DNA from 2 places in the Sphingomonas sp. PAMC 26617 genome. Region 1 is predicted to be linked to the other one. Evidence: predicted binding sites of a transcription regulator. Region 1 holds the regulator's gene; the other holds the start of a gene.
The links. The regulator LexA, encoded in region 1, represses DNA repair genes until DNA is damaged. The targets are predictions, from matches to a motif close to GTTCCNCNCTTGTTCT.

Region 2: a site for LexA is predicted at 1,617-1,632, ahead of RH91_RS07000 (ImuA family protein). Genes of this name have one in related genera too.

Annotation. Positions count from the first base shown of each region.
Region 1 covers NZ_JH594425.1:3,670,254-3,676,039, reverse strand. The annotation lists gene RH91_RS16120 (ComEC/Rec2 family competence protein) at 1-1,793, shown strand, start outside; gene lexA (transcriptional repressor LexA) at 1,784-2,464, opposite strand; gene RH91_RS16110 (molybdopterin molybdotransferase MoeA) at 2,521-3,711, opposite strand; gene RH91_RS16105 (TonB-dependent receptor) at 3,995-5,786, shown strand, end outside.
Region 2 covers NZ_JH594425.1:1,607,543-1,613,328, reverse strand. The annotation lists gene RH91_RS07015 (SOS response-associated peptidase) at 1-372, opposite strand, end outside; gene RH91_RS07010 (SRPBCC domain-containing protein) at 399-899, opposite strand; gene RH91_RS07005 (SOS response-associated peptidase family protein) at 914-1,573, opposite strand; gene RH91_RS07000 (ImuA family protein) at 1,708-2,439, shown strand; gene RH91_RS06995 (DUF6504 family protein) at 2,360-3,919, shown strand; gene RH91_RS06990 (error-prone DNA polymerase) at 3,916-5,786, shown strand, end outside.

The DNA.
Region 1 (5,786 bases):
CAGGCAGCGACCGGCCACCGCCCGCCTTGCCGCGGCGGCTGCGCCTCAATCTGGCGGTCGGCGATGTTCCCGCCGGACTCGCCGTCGGGGTCACGCTCCGGCTGACGGCGCGGTTGCTGCCACCCCCTGAACCATCGGTTCCCGGCGCCTATAATTATGCGGTCGGTGCCTGGTTCGACCGGATCGGCGCAACCGGACGGGGGCTGCCGCCGGTAACGATCGTCGCGGGCGCGCGCGCAACCGGCATTCCGCTGCGCCAGCGCCTGTCCGCCCATATCCAGGTGAGCGCAGGCGGCGGTGGGGCGGGGGGGATCGCGACGGCGCTCGCGACCGGCGAGCAGGGCTCGATCCCGCTCGACGATACCGAGGCGATGCGCCGCTCGGGCCTTGCCCACCTGCTGTCGGTGAGCGGGCTGCATATCAGCGCGACCGTCGCGGCGACGATGATCCTCGTCTCGCGATTGCTTGCCTTGTCGCCGTGGCTGGCCTTGCGCTGGCGGCTACCGCTCGTTGCGGGCGCTGCCGGAGCGCTGGTCGCGATCGGCTACACGCTTCTCACCGGGGCCGAGGTTCCGACGATCCGGTCGTGCGTCGCCGCGCTGTGCGTGCTGATCGCGCTGGCGCTCGGGCGCGAGGCGTTGACGCTGCGGCTCGTTGCGGCGGGGGCAATCGTCGTGCTGCTGCTGTATCCGGAGTCGCTCGTCGGCCCGAGTTTCCAACTCTCGTTCGCCGCAGTGGCGTCGATCATCGCGCTCAACGAGCATCCGCGCATCCGCGCCCAGTTCGCTGCGCGGGAAGAGCCCCGCCTGCGTTCGGTAGCGCGCAGTTTGGCGTCATTGTTGCTGACCGGGATCATGGTCGAGGCCGCGCTGCTGCCGATCTCGCTTTATCACTTCCAGAAAGCGGGGATTTACGGCGCGGTCGCCAACATCTGCGCGATCCCGCTGACGACGTTCGTCATCATGCCGCTCGAGGCGGCGGCCTTGCTGTTCGACCTGATCGGCGCAGGCGCGCCCTTGTGGTGGGCGACGCGGCTGGCGCTCGACGTGTTGCTGTGGATCGCGCGGACGACGGCGGCGATCCCGGGATCGGTCGCGCCGCTGCCGGCGATGCCGGATGGCGCCTTCGGCCTGATGGTCGCGGGCGGCCTGTGGATCGCCTTGTGGCGGACGCGATGGCGGCGGCTAGGCGTCGGGCCGCTGGCGATTGGCGCGGTGTGGGCGTTGTCGACGCCAGCGCCCGACCTGCTCGTGACCGGTGACGGGCGGCATGTCGCGATCCGCACGAAGGACGGGGCGGTCGCGTTGCTGCGGGACCGGACCGGGGATTATACCGCCGACATGATGGCGCAAGGCGGCGGGACGACGGGACTTCCCGTCCTCTGGTCGGACCAGCGATCGGCGCGATGCAGCCGCGATCTGTGCATGGCGACAAGCCTGGTCGGCGATCGCCGATGGCAGGTGCTCGCGACCCGCAGCGCGTATGCGATCCCGGTGCAGACGCTGGTTGAGGTCTGCGCGCGCGCTGACATCGTCATCAGCGAGCGACGGCTGCCCAAGCGGTGTCACCCGCGCTGGCTGCGACTGGACCGGACGATGCTCGCGCAGACCGGCGGGGTGGCGATCACGTTCTACCCGTCCGTGCTATCGCTCCCGGCGACCGCGAGCATACGGACGGTGCGACGGGCACGGGACGAGCATCCCTGGATCACCGTCCCGCAACCACTACCGCAGGCCGCGCGGGGCACGGGGCGGCGCTTCCGCCACCCCCGCACCGCACCCGATCAGTCGTAGCGGCGCAGCAATCCGGCGAGCTTGCCCTGCACCCGGACCTGCGCCGGGGTGTAACGCTGCGGATCATACGCCCGGTTGGCGGGATCGAGCCGGACCATCGCGCCCTCGCGCCGGAAGAACTTGAGCGTCGCCTCGCTGTCGTCGATCAGCGCCACGACGATCTCGCCATCGCGCGCGACTTCCTGCCGCTTGATCAATGCGTAGTCGCCGTCGAGGATTCCTGCCTCGACCATCGAATCCCCCGCAACTTCGAGTGCGTAATGCTCGCCGCCGCCGAGCAGCGCGGCCGGCACCGCGAGCATCGATGCGCCTTCGAACGCCTCGATCGGAACGCCTGCCGCGATCCGGCCGTGGAGCGGGATCTCGATCACGTCGTTCGCGGGGTTGGGCAGCGGACGCACGTTGGCGGGCGACGCCTCGGGCAGGGTCACGACCTTGGAAACCGGCTTGGCGCCGCGTTCGGGCATCTTGAGCACTTCGAGCGCGCGCGCACGATTGGGCAAGCGGCGGATGAACTGGCGTTCCTCGAGCGCGCTGATCAGGCGGTGGACGCCGGACTTGGACTTGAGGTCGAGCGCTTCCTTCATTTCCTCGAACGAGGGCGAAACCCCGGTCTCGTCCAGCCGGTCGTTGATGAAGCAGATCAACTCATGCTGTTTGCGCGTTAACATTCCGGGCCCTTTCGTCGGAACAGACGACGAACCTATACGGAACATAAAGCAGTGCGTCAAGCGATCGGCAGGATTTCCACCGAGTCGCCCGCTGCGGCGGCGGGCGCGAAGGGGGCGCGGATGATCATGCAGTCGGCATCGGCGAGGGTCGCCAGCAGCGACGAATCCTGCCGTTCGGCGGCATAGACTCGGCCGTCGCGGGTGGTTGCGCGCAGATAATCCTGCCGCCGGTCGTTTTCCTTGAGCGGGGCGCCAAGGATTGCCGGGTAAGCGACCGGGCGGGGATCGCGCGCGCCCGAAATCGACGCGATCAAGGGCTTGAGGAAGATCGCCGCGGTCACAAACGCAGACACCGGATTGCCCGGCAACCCCAGCACGAGCATGTCGTCGATCTTTCCCGCCAGCATCGGCTTGCCCGGCCGCAAGGCGATCCGCCAGAAATCGATCGCGCCCCCCGCTGCTGCGAGCGCGGGACGGATCAGGTCGTGATCGCCGACCGATGCACCGCCGGTGGTGACGAGGATATCCGCCTTGACCCGCGAGAAAGCCTCGACGATCGTGTCGAGCCGATCGGGCAGGATCCCGAGATCGATGACGTCGACCGGGAGGTCGGCGAGCATCGCCGCCAGCATCACACCGTTCGATTCGGGGAGCGTCCGGTCGCTGAGCGGAGCGCCCGGCAGCGTCAGTTCGTCCCCGCTCGCCACGATCGCGACACGCACGCGCCGCGCCACCCGTATTTCGCCGTGTCCGCCGCTGGCGGCGAGTGCGATGCGGGCGGGGCTCAGCCGCTGACCGGTCGAGATCAGGACGTCCCCGTTTGAGAAGTCGATCCCCGCGCGCCGGATGTTGCCGCCACGAACCGGGCCGCTCCCCGAAAGGCGGACGGTGTCGCCGTCGCGCGCCGCTTCCTCCTGGACGAGCACCGCATCCGCGCCACCGGGCAGCGCCGCGCCGGTGAAGATCCGGACGGTCTGGTTCGGGCCGATCGCGCCGTCGAACGGATGCCCGGCCGCGCTTTCGCCGATGAGCTGCAGCGGCTGCGCGAGATCGTCGAACCGTACCGCATAGCCATCCATTGCGGACAGGTCGCGCGCGGGCTGGGTGCGGAGCGCCAGGATGTCCGCCGCGCTCCACCGTCCGCTCGCGGTGCGGAGCGGAACGGTCTCGAGCGGGATCGTCGGAGCGAGCGCGCGCAGACGGGTCTGGGCTTCTTCGACGGAGAGGAGCGGTACGGGGGTGGTCATATCGGCTGCCTTATCGCCTCGTATCGCCTCGCGTCGACCCCTGTCAGCCAGCGCACGAGCTTGGATCGCGCGTCGAAAGTGCGACATTGCAGCCACGCTCGGTAACCAACTTTCGATGCCGAAACAGCATGTCATCAATTAGCAACAAACCAACCCTAGCGGGCGCGGCGGGGGAACGGACTTTTCGATCCCGGGCGCAACTCACCCGTCACGATGCCAAAATGGCGCGGGACGGCGCAGCGGGTCGGTCGGTTCCCAAAGCAATCCAAGGGGGACTCCGCACATGACGATCACCATCGCAAAATCGCTGCTGCTTGCCGGCGCCGCCGGTTCGGCTCTGCTCGCCGTCCCGTCGGCCATGGCGCAGACCACGCCCGACGCTGCCGCGCCCGCATCGGTCGAGGCATCGGCTGCCGCCGATGGCGTCGGCGATATCGTGGTCACGGCGGAGCGTCGAAGCGAGAACCTGCAGAAGGTGCCGGTGTCGGTCGGCGTCGTCGGTGGGGACGATCTGCGCGCCTTCCAGAGCGGTGGCGGCGACGCGCTCGAACTCGCGAACCGTGTTCCCGGCCTCTATGCCGAGACGACGACCGGGCGCATCTTCCCGCGCTTCTACATCCGCGGCCTCGGCAACATCGATTTCTATCTCGGCGCATCGCAGCCGGTGTCGATCATCCAGGACGACGTCGTGCTCGAGCATGTCGTGCTCAAGTCCAACCCGGTGTTCGACGTCCGTCAGGTCGAGGTGCTGCGCGGGCCGCAGGGCACGCTGTTCGGCCGCAACACCACCGCGGGCATCATCAAGTTCGACACCAACCGCCCGACCAACGATTTCCACGGCCGCGCCTCCGCGTCGTTCGGCAGCTACAACACCGCGACGATCGATGCAGGCGTCGGCGGGCCGATCGTCAAGGACGTGCTGTCGTTCCGCGTCTCCGGGCTGTTCCAGCACCGCGACAACTGGGTCAACAACACCTATACCGGCGTCAGCGCGGACGGCACCGTCGGCGGCAAGGACAAGCTCGGCGGGTTCGACGAGAAGGACGTTCGCGTCCAGTTGATGCTGACCCCGCCCGACACGGGCTTCACCGGGCTGCTTTCCGCGCATGCGCGCGATTACAGCGGCACGTCGACGATCTTCCATCGCGGCGCGCTCAAGCGCGGCTCGAACGACGTCAGCGCCGAACCGCGCGCGTCGATCGCGCTCGACGAGGCGGCCAACAACCCGCAGGCGTACAAGACCTACGGCGCGTCGCTCAACCTCAAGAACGATTTCGGCGGCGTGGTGCTGACCTCGATCACCGCGTGGGAAACGACCTCGGGCTATAGCCGCGGCGACACCGATGGCGGTGCCGCGACCAACTTCGCCGGCGCGCGTTTCTATGGCGAGAGCCAGGGCCGGATCCGCAATCTCGACCAGCTGACGCAGGAAGTCCGCTTGTCGGACGACGGCACCGGCCGGTTCAAGTGGCAGATCGGCGGGATGTATTTCGAGCAGCGCGACCTGACGGAATTCGACCAGCGCGGCGTCTTCCTGATCCAGCCCGATCTCAACAATACCCGCCCGAACCCGAACAACTACGTCCTGCTGCGGGACTTCAACACGTCCTACGCGGGCTTCGGCCAGATCAGCTATGAGATCCTCCCCAAGCTGACGCTGACCGGCGGCGTGCGAGTCACCAACGACACCAAGGCGACCCGTCTGCTGATCGCCAACGCCAATGCGGCGGGCGTGTCGAGCTATGCCGGGCGTCGCTACGTCCGCCTGTCGGACACGCAGCCGAGCTGGGACGCGAGTGCGCTGTACCAGATCGACCCCAACGTCAGCGTCTATGCGCGCGTCGCACGCGGCTTCCGCGGGCCGACGATCCAGGGGCGGTCGGCGGTGTTTAACGCCGATTTCACCACCGCCAATTCCGAAACGATCATGTCGTATGAAGCGGGCTTCAAATCGAACCTGTTCGGCAACACGCTGCGCTTCAACGCGACTGGTTTCTATTACGAAGTCAGCGACATCCAGCTCAACGGCAACGATTCGTTCGGCAATGGCGTGCTGTTCAACGCGGACAAGGCAA
Region 2 (5,786 bases), 2.1 Mb from region 1:
GATCGGCTGGTCCTTCACGTTGAACCAAATTCGCGTCTTTCCGCCCTTCGGCCCCTCGGCCTCAGCGAAGGCCGTGAGCGGAATCAGGCAACGCCATTCTGGTTTCCGCGCGTTGCCGATCCAAGTCGACTTGCGAAGGTCGGCGATGTTGTTGACGGGCTTCGGCTTCGCCGCCTCCGACATGCCCTTGAACTTCATAGGCCAGCCCCAAGTCATCGTCTGCATGATGCGACGGCCTTCGACCTCCCGGACCACCAAGCCGGCAGCGCCGGGATAAACCTCTTCGCCGGCGTTCGAGGCTACCGGATTGTCGGCGCCAAAATGGGCGGCGACCTCTGCGGCACTCAGCCTCTCCGTATACAGATTGCACATGCCCCGATCCTAACACGCATAGCGATTTATTCGAGCAGATCGGCAAGACTCTTGAGCGTGGACTCCATGCCCGTGACATGATCGGCTTCGCTGATCCCTGATGGCACGTTCTCGGCGAGGAATCTCACCTTGGTGCCGCCCGCCACGGGCTTCAAATTCGTGGTGAGGGTCATCGTGCCGGCGAAGCGCGGATCGTCGCTTTCGAACTTAGCGGTCTCAATGATCCTTTCATCGGGAAACAATTCGACGAAGCTTGCCTCGACGATGTCGCTCGTCTCCGTCGATTTGGGATCGCTATTCGCGGGATCGCGATAGACGAGCTCCATTCGGTAACCGCCGCCGACACGCGGATCGAACGAGAGGAGCCTGGCTTCCATGTTGACCGGCGCGCGCCATTTCGGGACCACCTCAGGATCCACAAATGCCCGGAAGATCGCTCGCGGCGTTGCGAGAATCGTCCGGGAAGCTGAGTGGGTTCGGGCGGTCATGACGATATCGGTCGTACCCGGCCTTATCGGGCGCGCCAACGCAGTTTCCATTGTCACAGGAGTGCCAGTTGCGGCGCGAGCTTGGTCGGTGCGGCACCGCTGCGCCACCGATCCTCGGTCCGGTCCACTATCATTCGGTCGGCGGCAAAAGGTTCGCGGTGCTGGAAGCGAATGACGTCCCGGATCGAACCCTGCAGCCAAAGATCATATTCATGTGGGCCGAGCAGAACTGGCATGCGGTCGTTGGTTGGCGGGATCGCCGCGTTCGCCGTCATCGTCATGCCAGCATAAAAAGGTCCGAACTCAGGCGTGTTTCGGCAAAAGCCGGCCCAAGCAATGATCGGCTGGTCCTTCACCGAAAACCAGGTTCGTGTCTTCGATCCTTCGTCGCCATCCGGATTGCCGAAATGGGTGAGTACGATGAGGCAGCGATAGCGCGGATCGACCACCAGCTTGTCCCACATGGGGTTGATAAGATTGGCGACCAAGCCAAGCCGCTGCGGCGTTTCGCCGCGTAACTGGCTCTCATGGGTATGTCGGGGGAAGCCCCATGTCATCGACTTGAGGAGCCGACGCCCGTCCTTGGCCATGACCACCAGCCCGTGCAGACCCTCCACGATCTCGCTGGCGGCTTCGAGATCCGGAACCGGCTCGACGCCAAAATGCTTCGCAATCTCGGTGATGCTCGCCTGGATGCTGTGCGATCGTGACATGGCAAACGCTCGAACCGACTCGGGTGAGCCCAGACTATACCACGGAACATATAGCGAACAAAGTCATTGACTCAGGCTCCCGATAGGGACGAACAAGACGGTCCTTTCGGCAATTTGCGAGTCTCCTGAATGCTATGCGTGAGTCCGTCGTCCTTCAAAATCTGCGTGCGCAAATTGCGGAGATCGAGGGCGTTGGGGTGCGCCATTCGGTGTTGCCCTTCGGCGTGGATGCGATCGATCAGCGGCTTCCGGGAGGGGGCTTGGCTGCCGGCGCACTACATGAGGTCGCGGGAAGTCCCGACCTTGCCGACGACGCCAGCGCCACGATTTTCCTGGCGGGTGTTCTCGCCCGGATCGACGGTCCGGTCTTCTGGTGCCTGCGCTGGCGTGACCTGTTCGCCCCAGCGCTTCACCTCGCCGGGCTACACGCTGATCGCGTGATATACGTCGAGGCGGGCAGCGATGCCAATGTGATGCTCGCTATGGAGGAATGCCTGCGCCATCCGGGCCTCGGCGGCGTGGTCGGTGAGATTGGCAAATATTCGACGACTGCCTCAAAGCGCCTGCAGCTCGCGGCCGAAGGGTCAGGCGTCGCGGCATTTGTCTTTCGTAGAGCTTCTAAGGCCGAGCAGTCGGTCGAAGGCACGGCGGCAATGACGCGCTGGCGCATAACGGCGAGCCCGAGCGAGGATCTCGGCATTCCGAGCCTTGGTCGACCGCGCTGGCAAGTAGCTTTGGAGAGGGTACGCGGCGGCAACCCGCACGCTTGGATCGTGGAGGGGTGCGATGCGACGGGTCGCCTCGGTCTATCTTCCGCACTGGTCGACCGACCGGCTGCGGCGGAAGACCGCCAAGTCGCCGCCTGACGGCGGCGACGCTCTCTCCCCGACGGCGCCGTTGGTGACGGCGATCCCCGATCATGGGCGCCGCATCGTTGCAGCGGTCGATGCCGGTGCGCGCGCGCTCGGTATCAGGCCTGGTATGACAATCACCAAGGCGCGGACGTTCGCGCCAGAGCTTGCCGTTATCGATGCTCAACCCGACGCCGATTTCGAGGGCTTGCGTCGTCTCGCGCTGTGGGCGGGCCAGCGCTACTCGCCAATCGTTGCCGCAAACGCGCCCGATGGCCTCTGGCTGGATATCACCGGCTGCGCTGCGCTCTTCAGCACCGAGGCTGCGTTGCTCAAGGATCTCCACCGGCGTGTCGCCGCGTTCGGTGTGTCGGTTCAGATCGCGGTCGCCGACACGGCGGGTTGCGCCCACGCGGTTGCGCGCCATGTCCCGGCCGGCCGGCCGGTCACGATCGAACCTGGTGATCATCGCAAGGCGATCGCGCTATTGCCGATCGCCGCGCTGCGGCTCGAGGCCGGCATTGTCGACGGCCTGCAGAAACTGGGCTTCGAGCGCATCGAGCAGCTGATCGGGACGCCACGCGGTCCGCTCGCCAAGCGGTTCGGGCGTGCGCTCCATCGACGGCTCGACCAGGCGCTGGGACATGCGCCCGAACCGATCGAGCCCGTTTTTCCGGAACATCTGCCGCGTGCGCGGCGCGGATTCATGGAGCCAATTGCGACGCCCGAGGCGTTCGCACAGGTGATCGGTGATCTCGTAAGCGATGCTGTCGATCAGCTTGGCCGAGTCGGCAAAGGCGCTCGTCGGCTCGATTGCTACTTCCATCGCGTCGATGGGCAGTCGCAGGTCATTCGCGTCGGGACCGCAGCGCCCTCGCGCGAGACCAAACATTTGTCGAAGCTGCTGTCAGCGAAGATCGAAACCGTCGAGCCGGGGCTGGGGATCGAGGCGATGACGCTCGTGGTGTCGCTGATCGAGCCGATGGCGGCGCGGCAGGGAGAGAGCCTCGAAAGCCTCGGCAACCGTGGGCCGGACCTTGCCGCTTTGGTCGATGCGCTCGCCAATCGGTTCGGTGCGCGCAACCTGCACCGCCTGGCGCCGCAAGCCAGCATCATGCCGGAACGGTCTGCAGCGATGTCGCCGGCGCTCGTCACAGCACGCGGCGCTGGTTGGGATGACGATCTGCCGCGACCGGCGCGGATGCTCGCGCGGCCCGAGCCGATCGAGGTGATAGCGCTGCTGCCAGATGACGCGCCTCGGCTCTTCGTCTGGCGGGGCAAGCGTTTCCGCGTCACCCAGGGAGACGGCCCCGAACGGCTGCACGGCGAATGGTGGCGGGATGCGGGTGTGGAAGGCGAGCAGCCGTTCACGGTCCGTGACTATTATCAGGTCGAGACGGTGAGTGGTGGTCGCTACTGGCTGTTCCGGGCAGGCGATGGCGAAAACCCGTCAACCGGATCGATGCGCTGGTTCATTCATGGCGCCTTCGCATGAGCGAGTCGGCACCTATCTACGTTGAACTCCAGGTCACCACGCATTTCAGCTTCCTGCGCGGCGCGTCCAGCCCCGAGGAATTGTTCGTCGCTGCGGCCCGGATGGGCCTGCCCGCGCTCGGTATCGTCGATCGCAACTCGGTCGCCGGCATCGTGCGCGCTTGGGATGGAGAGAAAACAACGGGCGTTCGCTCGATCGTTGGCTGTCGCCTCGATCTGACCGACGGCACCGCGCTGCTGGTCTACCCGATCGACAAGGCCGCCTATGGCAGGATGTGCCGACTGCTCAGCGTCGGCAAGAAGCGGGCTGGCAAAGGCGCCTGCCATCTCGACTGGGCCGATGTCGAAGAGTGGAATGAGGGCCTGATCGCGATGCTCGTGCCCGATCGTGCCGACGATGTGACGCAGGCTGCGCTCGCGCGCGTGAAGCGGATCTTCGGCGACCGCGCCTATATGGCGCTGTCCGTCCGGCGCCGGCCGAGGGACGCCATTCGCCTGCGCGACCTCGCGGCAATCGCGGCCACCGCGCGCGTCCCGACGGTGGCGACCAACGACGTCCTCTATCATGCACCCGAGCGGCGGCTGTTGCAGGATGTGGTGACGTGCATCCGAGAGAAATGCACCGTCGATACGCTCGGCAACGCCCGCGAGCGTTTCGCCGATCGCTATCTGAAGACCGGCGAGGAAACGGAGCGGCTTTTCCGCCGCTATCTCAAGGATCCAAGTCCGGTTTGGCGCAGCGTCGAATTGGCCGCGCGCTGCACCTTCAGCCTCGACGAGCTTAAATATCAATATCCGGACGAGATTAAGGTGCCCGGCCGAACCCCTCAGGAGGAACTTGAGCGGCTGACATGGGAGAAGGCGCCGGAACGCTATCCAGACGGGATCGATGGCAAGGTGCGCGAGCAGCTCGAACATGAGCTGCGCCTCATCGCCCAGCTGGAATATGCGCCATATTTTCTGACCGTGCATTCCATCGTCGCCGAAGCCCGGCGGCGAGAGATTCTCTGTCAGGGCCGTGGATCGGCCGCGAACAGCGCGGTCTGCTACGTGCTCGGCGTCACCTCGATCGATCCAGTACGATCCGAGCTGCTCTTCGAGCGCTTCGTCTCGGCGGAGCGGCGCGAGCCGCCCGATATCGACGTCGATTTCGAACATGAGCGGCGCGAAGAAGTGATCCAGTGGATCTACGAGACCTACGGCCGTACCCATTCGGCGCTCACCGCCGTCGTCACCCGCTATCGCTCGCGCGGCGCGGTTCGCGAGGTTGGGAAGGCGCTGGGGTTGTCCGAGGACATTACCGCTGGCCTGGCCGGTGCCGTCTGGGGTTACAGCCGGGAAGGAGTTGAGGAGAAGCACGCGGAGGAACTCAATCTGGACCTCGGCGATAAGCGGCTCGCGCTGACGCTCGAACTGGCGCGGACCCTGATCAACACGCCTCGCCATCTGTCCCAGCATCCTGGCGGCTTCGTGCTGACCCGTGATCGGCTCGACGGACTTGTCCCGATCGAGCCCGCCGCGATGGACGATCGCCAGGTGATCGAATGGGATAAGGACGACATAGACGCCTTGGGCTTCATGAAAGTCGACATCTTGGCACTCGGCATGCTCAGCTGCATGCGACGGGCGTTCGAGTTTCTTGAGAACGACAAGGGCATCAAGCACGACCTCGCGACGATCCCGGCCGAGGATCCCGCAACCTACGCGATGATCCGCAAGGCCGACACGCTCGGTGTCTTCCAGATCGAATCCCGCGCGCAAATGGCGTCGATCCCGCTGATGGCGCCGAAGACTTTCTACGATCTCGTCATCCAGGTCGCGATAGTGCGGCCGGGGCCGATCCAGGGCGATATGGTTCACCCCTATCG